3 regions of the Fictibacillus marinisediminis genome follow, and region 2 is predicted to be linked to each of the others. Evidence: riboswitches for the same ligand, from Rfam matches in the RefSeq annotation. Region 2 holds a riboswitch; each other region holds the start of a gene.
What was found. A riboswitch is a leader RNA that binds a small molecule or an ion and turns the genes downstream of it on or off. The one in region 2 is predicted to bind S-adenosylmethionine.
Positions count from the first base shown of each region.

Region 1 (3,277 bases), 2.1 Mb from region 2:
ATGTATCCGCACGAACTGAGCGGGGGTATGCTGCAGCGGATCATGATCGGCATCGCGATCAGCTGCAATCCGAAGCTCATCATCGCCGATGAGCCTACGACTGCCCTGGATGTAACGATTCAAGCTCAGATACTGGATATTTTACGGGATATTAAAGAGCAGTTTAAAACATCCATTCTACTGATTACCCATGACCTTGGAGTTGTTGCCGAGATGGCTGATTATGTTGTCGTTATGTACGCAGGCAAGATTGTGGAGCAGGGCCCTGTCCTGGAAATGTTTACGAATCCACAGCATCCTTACACGAAGGGTCTCCTGAAAGCCAAACCGGTGATTGGAGAGCGAAAAGAGGAGCTTTACACGATAGCCGGCCAGGTTCCAAACCTTGCTGAACTGTATGACTCGTGTTATTTTGCTGACCGGTGCGAGCATTGCATGGACATTTGCCGGACGAAGCATCCAGAGCTTGAAAAAACCTCTGAGTACCATAGTGTCAGCTGCTACCTTTATGAAAGAGAGGCCGTACGATGAGTGAAGCATTGTTAGAAGTAAAAGATTTAAAAAAATACTACTCAAGCTCTAACGGCCTATTTGGAAAAAAGAGTGAATCGGTCAAGGCGGTCGATGGTGTTTCATTTACGATTGAAAAAGGAGACGTATTTGGTCTCGTCGGAGAGTCCGGCAGCGGGAAATCCACGATTGGAAAGACCATTCTAAGGCTGCATGAGAAAACCGAAGGGGAAGTTCGTTTCAAAGGGAAAGATGTTTACTCACTAAAGAAAAAGGAACTAAGGAGTTTGCGTGTGCAGACCCAACTCGTCTTTCAGGACCCTTTCAGCTCATTAAACCCCAGGATCCGGGTGGGAGATGCCATTGGGGAAGCCATGGTTCAGCACGGTCTTGCTTCCAGTAAGGATGTTAGAGCAAAGGTGCTTCAAGTAATGGAAACATGCGGTCTTTCACCCTTTCATGTGGATCGTTATCCTCATGAATTCTCTGGCGGCCAGCGGCAAAGAATCGTCATTGCCAGGGCGATGGCACTCAATCCCGAGTTTCTTGTCATGGATGAACCGGTCGCTGCTCTGGACGTTTCCATTCAGGCACAGATAATTAATCTTTTCAGTGATCTGAGGAAGAAAAAAGGTCTTTCCTATTTGTTTATTTCACATGATTTGAGTGTCGTGGAGCATCTTTGTACAAAGATTGCGATCATGTACCTTGGCAATATTGTGGAGATGGCAACGAAAGAAGAGCTGTTTGATAATCCGCTGCATCCCTATACGAAAGCGCTCTTGTCTGCTGTCCCAATTCCCGATCCACGGATCAAGAGGGAAAGAATTATTTTAAAAGGAGATATTCCGAGTCCTGTTAATCCGCCGTCAGGCTGCAAGTTTCGTACACGGTGTCCGCTGGCAACAGAGCTTTGTGCGGAAAAAAAACCCGAATTCAGGGATATGGGGAACGGACATTTTACGGCCTGTCATTATGCTTAAAAACTGTTGACTTACCAGGCTTATTCCATTATATTATTTTTAATAATTTAAAATTTTCTATCTTATTAAGAGAGGTGGAGGGATTGGCCCTTTGAAGCCTCGGCAGCGGTCCCGCAGAGGGAACTGTGCCAATTCCAACAAGCTTTGGCTTGGACAATAAGAAGGGTAATTTGGTTATGTCTAACCTCTTCTTATTACGTGATCGTAGTAGGAAGAGGTTTTTATTACGGTATAAAACAGAGTAAATCCATAGGAATATTTGTATATTTTTTGCTGCTGATTGGAAAACCAAAGGCAACTCTCTTTTTGGGATGTTTGCCTTTGGTTTTTTTATTCAGTTCGAGCAAGAAGAAATAGTTGAAATAAGAGAGAGGGAAGGAGATGCTGGTATGTCGTCGTTATTAATTGTTGGTGGAGATCATCTTGGGAAAATTACGAAGAAACTGGAGCATCAAGGGATAAGGGAGATCATTCATGTAAGCGGAAGAAAAGCTAGAATGTCTCAAAAGGAGATTCCTAGTCATGTGAACTTGGTTCTGGTCCTGACCGATTTTATAAACCATGAGTTTTCAGCAGCGATTAAGAAAAAGGCGAACAAACAGAGCATTCCCATCTATTTTTCCAAGCGGTCCTGGTGCTCGATCTATGCTGTACTTGAAAAATCAGAGCTTTTAAGCAATCGCACAAAACGGAAGAAAATAGCCGTTAATGGGTAATAAGAAAACCTGCCTCACAGGGCAGGTTTTCATTCCGTTGAATCAATTTTTACAACTTCAAGCTGAAAGGGAACGCACTCTTCCAGTCTTTCTTTAATCTGTTCGGCTTCCTCTCTGGACAATGGAGTATTTGAGTCTCTTAACGTTTCCAGGCTGAAAGTAAACCGCCCGCTGGATTCAATAACCTTGTATTCTTTCATGAAAATTCCCCTTTCTCCTTTTCATTTGAGATTGCATGAATGGCACGATGGTATATCTATATACTTCTACATACCCGTTTCGTTCCCTTTTTAGTATTTTGATTGGAGGAATTGAAAAAATATAGTTATAGGAAAATCATCACTCTAATATACATAATCGATGGAATCTCGATGGGAAACCGTGCTGATGGAGGGATGAAGGTATGGCTGTTAAACCACCGATACTGCAGAGAGGGGACACCATCGGGATCGTGACACTCGGAAGCCCTCTGGAGGCCCAAATAATTAATGAAGGATTAACCACGCTGCGAAATTTCGGATTCAATATTGTCCTCGGGAAAAATGTTTACACGAATACTGGTTTTTTGGCCGGAACGGATGAACAGCGGGCAGCTGATTTAATGGCGATGTTTAGGAATAATAAGGTGAAAATGATTTTGCCGACAAGAGGGGGAGTAGGAGTAGAGGGAATTCTGCCGTATCTGGATTTTGATGTCATCCGGCAGAATCCAAAAATCGTATCAGGATACAGCGATATTACAATCCTGCTGAATGTACTGTACCAATATACCGATTTAATCACCTTTCAGAGCCTTCTCCTGCTGGACTTTAATGCAAATACACCGGCTTATAACTACCAACAGTTTTTCCAGGCAACTTCCACTGTTCAGTCACCCCGGCAAATTGTTAATCCGCCGGGTATTCCTCAAATTAGCAGAATACAAGGAAATATAACGGGAGAAGTTGTTGGCGGCAATTTGACCTCGCTTGTGGATTCACTTGGAACTCCGTTTGAGATTGATACAGCAGGAAAAATTTTAGTGATAGAGGAGACCCATGAACCGATTAACGCGGTTTACCGGTATCT
Region 1 covers NZ_JAIWJX010000002.1:1,120,219-1,123,495, forward strand. Annotated here, with positions in the region: gene LCY76_RS06190 (ABC transporter ATP-binding protein) at 1-531, shown strand, start outside; gene LCY76_RS06195 (ABC transporter ATP-binding protein) at 528-1,493, shown strand; SAM riboswitch class I at 1,553-1,656, shown strand; gene LCY76_RS06200 (DUF2325 domain-containing protein) at 1,883-2,209, shown strand; gene LCY76_RS06205 (hypothetical protein) at 2,239-2,409, opposite strand; gene LCY76_RS06210 (S66 peptidase family protein) at 2,613-3,277, shown strand, end outside.
Region 1: another riboswitch for S-adenosylmethionine. It lies ahead of LCY76_RS06200 (DUF2325 domain-containing protein); the one in region 2 lies ahead of LCY76_RS17450 (methionine ABC transporter ATP-binding protein).

Region 2 (3,277 bases):
GTCCTATATTCAGCCTTAAATAAGGGGAAGTTAAACGGTTGTAATTACTCGTGGGGAAATCATAATAAATAAGCAATGCAAAAGAGCAGCAAAACCCATGATGGTTATGATACGAAGCAGATCCTTCGCCTAGCAGGAGGGATATGTGGGATGAAGAATGGAATTTTAATGGAAGTTAATAAAGGGAAAGCCGTCCTATTAACGAAAGACGGTTGTTTCATCACCGTTAAGGTGCCACGCGGAAAGCATCCGGTGGTAGGTATGGAATACAGCGTTTCGAGTTTTTCAAAATGCGGAACGCGCCGATTTATATTTCCTTCTCTTTCACTTACAATAGCAGCATTGCTTATACTTGTTTTATTTTCAGGAGTAAATCCACTGGGCCGCAACGACAATACTGTTGCGGCTTATGTGAGTTTTGACGTAAATCCCAGCCTCGAAGCAGGAGTTAACAAAGACTTGCAAGTCATTAAAGTAAAAGCATATAACGCTGAGGGACGGGAAATTCTCCAATCATTAAAACAAAAGAAAAACATAAGCCTTTCCCACTTTGCTTCAGCTTTGCTGAACGCTTATGACAACAAAGGATATCTGAAGAAAAACCCGGATGTCATGATCGGAACAACCATCGTAAACCAAAATAATGACAAGCTTCTGTCTGCATTGGATGAGACTGTATCTTCCATTAAAAGGAATGCATCCATCTATAATTCGAAAGCCGCCATCACAGTAAAGAATATTAATACAAATAAACGGAATGTTGCAAAAAAGAATGGCGTATCATCTGGAAAATACATGATGTACTTGGATGCTAAACGAAAAGATAAGAACATTTCTCTTAATGAAGTGAAGAACATGTCTTATACCGAGCTAAAGAGAAAAATAAAACCTGTACATGAAGAGCCAGAAGAATCCGGCCATACAAAAAACCATTCAGAAAAAATTCTTCGCAATCATAGAACTCTTGAAACCATAAAGATTAAGACGAGTTCCCTGCATAGTTCTTCTCCAAAAGGACATGCGAAAAAAGAAGTCAAAGAAGAAAAGATAGAACCCAAGCTAGAACCAAACAATAAACGTGCTGTCCCAAAAACCAAAAGGCACGAAGGTCGAAAAAGCAGCCTTAAAGCTGAACATAAAGAAAAAAATGAATCAAAAAAAGTAAAACCACATCCTTCAAAGCAACATCACGAAGGGCCGATGTACAACAAGCAAGCAAAGAAAAATACTAATTTGAATACTGCTCCGAAACAGCATCCTGCTGTTCATGAAACGAATAAACAAAAAAACCAAAAATGGGATAAGGGAAAAAAGCTTGAAAAAAGAGAGCAGAAAAATTCTCCCGTTCATCGGTCTGAAAAAAAGTACTGGAAAAAAGAACAGAAGAAAAATCTTAAAAAGCCGCCAATGAATAAAGAAATACATAAAAAGGCTGGCTAAAAGTCGACACAGCGTTTAATAAACTGTCGAAGGAAAAATCAAGGAAGACACCAACCATCTCCCGAACATTAAGCTATACACGTTTTTTAAAAGGGGGATGTTTATGGATTGGGTTCATTGGCAGGAACAGGTTCAAAAAACGGCCTTCCTTCAGCCGCTGATAGGGACGGAGACTCCCAGTGTGACGGCTGATGGAGAACGATTATGTTTTTCCTTCGTAAATAAGTACAACGGTTCAGAGCGGATGACCATGCTTACAGGCAGGATGGATGATTTGCATGAGGTGTTTGGTGGCCAGCAGCGTCTGAGCGATTTAATCAGGCTAAAAAGAGTAACTTTTACGGGAACATACAGAGAACAGCTGAAGTTAGAATCTCTTCTGTTTTTATGCAAATTGGAGTCCTAAGCCAAAAGAATCGGGTCCTTCTATCTAAAAAACAGGAGTTATGGATTGACACTCCATAAAGGTGATGTTAAAATTCGAAACGTGCTAAGAAATGCTAACTAAATAACGAATAACAAATTCGTTCTTATCGCGAGTGGTGGAGGGACTGGCCCTATGAAACCCGGCAACCGTTAAGCAGCTTCCTGCTTGAAAAGGTGCCAAATCCTGCAAAGCAAACTGCTTTGGGAGATGAGATGACGGTGCATATAAATTTTTATGCCCTTCTGCTCATGACCTGGCAGAAGGGCATTTTTTATTTTTCAGAAAGTGAGGGATCCGGTCTCTTGATAACATTAGACGCAGTAAAAAAGATTTTTCAGACGAAAGACGGAGCTGTAAACGCAGTTGACCATGTCGATCTTTCTATAGATCAAGGAGAAATTTTCGGGATTATTGGATACAGTGGTGCAGGTAAAAGTACACTCATCCGAATGCTGAACATGCTGGAAAGACCAACGAGCGGAGATGTAAACGTTGCGGGAAAAAATCTTTCCAAACTTAGTAACAACGAGCTTCGAAAAGCCCGGCAGGAAATCAGCATGATATTTCAGCATTTCAATCTGCTTTGGTCCAGAACAGTAAGGGAAAACATTGCATTTCCACTTGAGATTGCAGGTGTGCCGAAAGCAGAGCGCCTGAAGCGGGTGGATGAACTGATTAAACTTGTTGGACTAGAGGGCCGTGGAGAATCGTATCCTTCCCAATTGAGTGGAGGACAGAAGCAAAGAGTCGGGATCGCACGTGCACTGGCCAATAACCCTAAAGTTCTTCTTTGTGACGAGGCGACTTCAGCCCTTGATCCGAAAACAACAGACAGCATCCTTAATTTATTAGTTGAGATCAATCAAAAGCTCGGCTTGACCATTGTTCTTATCACACATGAGATGCATGTCATCCGAAAGATCTGCCATCGGGTCGCTGTTATGGAAGCAGGTAAAATAGTGGAACAAGGGCCGGTTTTGGAAGTATTCAGGCATCCTAAAGAGTCCATTACAAAAGATTTTGTTAAGCAAGTAACAGAGCCTGAAGAAACGACAGACATGATCAAGCAGCTGGCATCTGAAAAACCTCAGAGCCAAATTGTACAGCTCACCTTTGTTGGAGGAAGTGCAGAACAGCCCGTTATTACAGATGTGATCCGTAAATTTGACGTTCAGGTGAATATCCTGCAGGGTAAGGTATCGCAAACACAAAACGGGCCATATGGAACGTTGTTCATCCAGCTGGAAGGAACAGATACCGAAATTCAAAAAGCGGTAGCCTATATGAATGGGCAGAAAGTAGAAGTGGAGGTGATCTCATATGAATAGTCTTTTTCCGAATGTGGAATGGAGTGGAATGTGGGGTGCCACCGGACAAACACTGTACATGACAGCTGTTGCGGTTCTTGCC
Region 2 covers NZ_JAIWJX010000002.1:3,262,556-3,265,832, reverse strand. Annotated here, with positions in the region: gene sigI (RNA polymerase sigma-I factor) at 1-19, shown strand, start outside; gene LCY76_RS17460 (anti-sigma factor domain-containing protein) at 151-1,440, shown strand; gene LCY76_RS17455 (hypothetical protein) at 1,544-1,846, shown strand; SAM riboswitch class I at 1,968-2,081, shown strand; gene LCY76_RS17450 (methionine ABC transporter ATP-binding protein) at 2,170-3,195, shown strand; gene LCY76_RS17445 (methionine ABC transporter permease) at 3,188-3,277, shown strand, end outside.

Region 3 (3,277 bases), 400 kb from region 2:
GTAATATTGGCCGCCAGGCATGTGATAGATTCGGGACTGGTTTCCCTTGATGTTGCAGCTTCCCTTTGGTTTCTCTGGCGTTTTCACTTGAGTATTCTGCTTGTTGGTTTGTGACCCTCCGGAAACTGTTCCGTTTGATGTGCTGGTTTTTGAATTGGCATGGAATCCATCCTGCTGGGCATAGTTTTCAATCGACCAAATGCCAACACCTGCTTTTTGAGCTTTTTCTTGTGTGGCGCGGAACTGATCGACGTATTTGGTGTTAGGCGGATACACATAGGCCACACGGGCAAGGCCTTTTTCCAGAAGCAGTTGGTTAAAGTTTTGCTTTCCGATCCATATGTACGCGAGCAGCCTGCCGTATTTATCGCGTTCGGACACATCCAGCTCGACACCGACTTTTTTGCCCGTTAACTGGGTTTTTGTAAATTTGGAGCTTTCCGGCCCGAACGGCTGAACACCGAGCCTCGGATGTTTTGTCTCGGGTGTGTCGATAAGGAGCATGCGGATTCGCTCCGTTTTTCCGTTCTTAAATTTCACATCCAGTGTATCCCCATCGACCACATACGTAACAGTAGCCGGCATGCCTTTAACGGCAGATGTCTGATCTCTGGATGGAGTGATTTTGACATCATTTGAAGATGAATCTTCTTGTTTTGCAGCAGGTGAATCCGTTTTTTGTCCGGGATCCGTGCTTGTTTGGCCTGTGCTAGGTGCCTGTGCACACCCTGTGATGAGCAAAGCCGTTAACAGCAATACAATCAGGCTAGTCAGACTTTTTCTGCGTTTTTCTCTCAAGTTGATCTCCCCTTAATTTTTAGAGCGTTCAAGTTGGTTGTATGGTAAGGGTAATGAAGTTTACGGCGACGCGTCCATAATAAAAATACAAAAGCTATTATACTACGATATGGAATGCAGAAGGGGACAATGTGAGCAAGTTTTATGCGGCTTTCTTAATTGAAAGATCAAAAAAGACCGAGCACATTTGCTGTATCTTTCAGAGTGGAAAGTGATTCTGAAGCAGCTTAAAGATCACGAAGGTGCAGATTTTTAAAAAGGAAGATGAAGAAGTGAAAAAATTAGTTGCGGCAGTCATCCTGTTGTTGGAAAGTTTAGTGTATGTGTTAGCGCCTCTCACACAAAAAACGTTGTATCTGGACAGATTTTCGGTAAATGCGAACAACCCGGTCAGTTTTCATTGGAACACCATCGCTATCAATACTGGCTTTGTTAAAGGAGATCCGGGATCGGTTTACCATCGCTGTACTTCAGGTGCCAGGCACCGCTTTTACACAAGTGTCAAAAGCCGGTGCCTGGCACCATCAAATTAGAATCATTTATGAGCCAATTGGAGGTTACAGTGATCAGTTCATTGAAGTGCATGATGGATGAGAAGGTGTGGTTGGCGCCTTTAATAAGCCGAATCTTGCTTTTTCCACAGGGTCTTTTTTGTGTGTTCTCAAAGAATTCACCGCAATAATGGGCTGGAATTTCTTTGTCGTCCGTACCGTGAAGGAGCAGCACATCACCCGAAAACTGGGATAGCTGGTCTAAAGGATTGGAATTCTTGAGAGACTGCAGAAATTTTGTGGTCAGGGAATAACCTAAATGATCCACGAATCCTTTAATGAATAGATGGCTATATTCTTCTTCACCCACGATATTAACAATGTCATCAAACGGCCGTCCCACCGCAGACCAGAGGATTAACTGTTTAACCCTTTCGTCACGTGCCGCAGAATGCACAGCGACTGCTCCTCCAAGGCTATGGCCCAGCAGGGTAATCTGGTCGGAATCAACGTTAGGAAGCTCCAAGGCAAAGCTAACGGCAGCATATGTTTGGTCGATTAGGTCTTCAAAGCTGTTTTCCCCATAATTCCCCTCGCTCTCCCCGCAGCCCGAATAATCAAACCGAACCACAACAAATCCGTTCGAAGAAAGCTGCTGTGCGGTTTTAACAAACAAGCGGTCCACACCGATCCGGTTGCTTGTAAATCCATGGCAAATAATAACGGCAGGGAATTTCTTACTTTTGCTCAGTACGGATTCCGGATAATGCACGGTTGAGGTAAGCCTTTTTCCCTCCCAGTGTATACAATCGTGTTTTTCCATATCACCAACTCCTTATTTAACGTTTATCATTTAAAATAACTATTCATATCTTTTTAGTCGGAATTGATTCAATAAAAAACCCCTTCCTATGTTTATGGAAACATAAGAAAGGGTTGAAGAGACCGAAGAATGATCAACACAATTCTTATCTTCCAAGCAAAAAGCTTGTTGAAATTGGCACAGTGCTCATATAGGAGTCTGTTGCCGAGGTTTCTCAGGGTCAATTCCCTCCACCTCTCTGGATAAGAATATTTAATTTCATTTAATGTAAAATAGAATTAAAAGTTTGTCAATTAAATAATCTGATTTGGACAGCTATCTCAAAAGTGTATGCATACATCCTATGCACCTGGCGGGGAGAGGGATTCAAAAATATACAATAGCCTGCGCCTGTTTTTATAGGGTGCCATATATGGTGCCAGGCACCTGAATTACACAAGTATGTAATTGCGGTGCCTGGCACCGCAAACTTAAATATTTTATACTATAAATTAATATACTATTAGAGTAATAGACTCAGACGGAAGAAGGCTAATCGTGTTAGAAAAGTTAAACCACCAGCTGGAAAGATTTATGCCATTTATTACACCCGCAAGCGTGATCCTTGGAATTTTGCTTACGAGCGAACTAAAGGGTTTGCTTTTTTTAGTTCCTTGGATTTTTGCATTCATGACGTTTTCAGGTAGTTTAGGGTCTAATTTTACCCATCTGCGCAATACACTGTCCCGGCCTGTGCCCATCCTGACAGCACTCATCATCCTGCATATCATAATGCCGATATGGGCGTGGGGAGTCGGGCACATTGCGTTTTCCTCGGATTCCCCAACCATAACCGGACTCGTATTGGCAATGGTCATACCGTGCGGCGTGACGAGCAGCATCTGGGTATCCATTTATCGGGGGAACAGCACCCTCGCGCTTTCCATTATATTGATTGATACGCTATTATCGCCGATCGTCGTACCTTACAGCCTATCCCTGTTTGTCGGAGAAACCGTCTCCATTAATGAATGGTCCATGGTGAAGGACCTGTTGATTATGATCGTGATCCCATCTGTCATTGGCATGCTGCTCAATCATTGGACGAAGGGAGAAATAAAGAACACGCTCGGGAAAAGAATCTCTCCTGTTTCTAAAATTTGCATGAGTGCTGTGGTCGCCATCA
Region 3 covers NZ_JAIWJX010000002.1:3,658,569-3,661,845, reverse strand. Annotated here, with positions in the region: gene LCY76_RS19395 (thermonuclease family protein) at 1-798, opposite strand, end outside; gene LCY76_RS19390 (hypothetical protein) at 1,071-1,331, shown strand; gene LCY76_RS19385 (alpha/beta hydrolase family protein) at 1,300-2,112, opposite strand; SAM riboswitch class I at 2,255-2,361, opposite strand; gene LCY76_RS19380 (bile acid:sodium symporter family protein) at 2,650-3,277, shown strand, end outside.
Region 3: another riboswitch for S-adenosylmethionine. It lies ahead of LCY76_RS19385 (alpha/beta hydrolase family protein); the one in region 2 lies ahead of LCY76_RS17450 (methionine ABC transporter ATP-binding protein).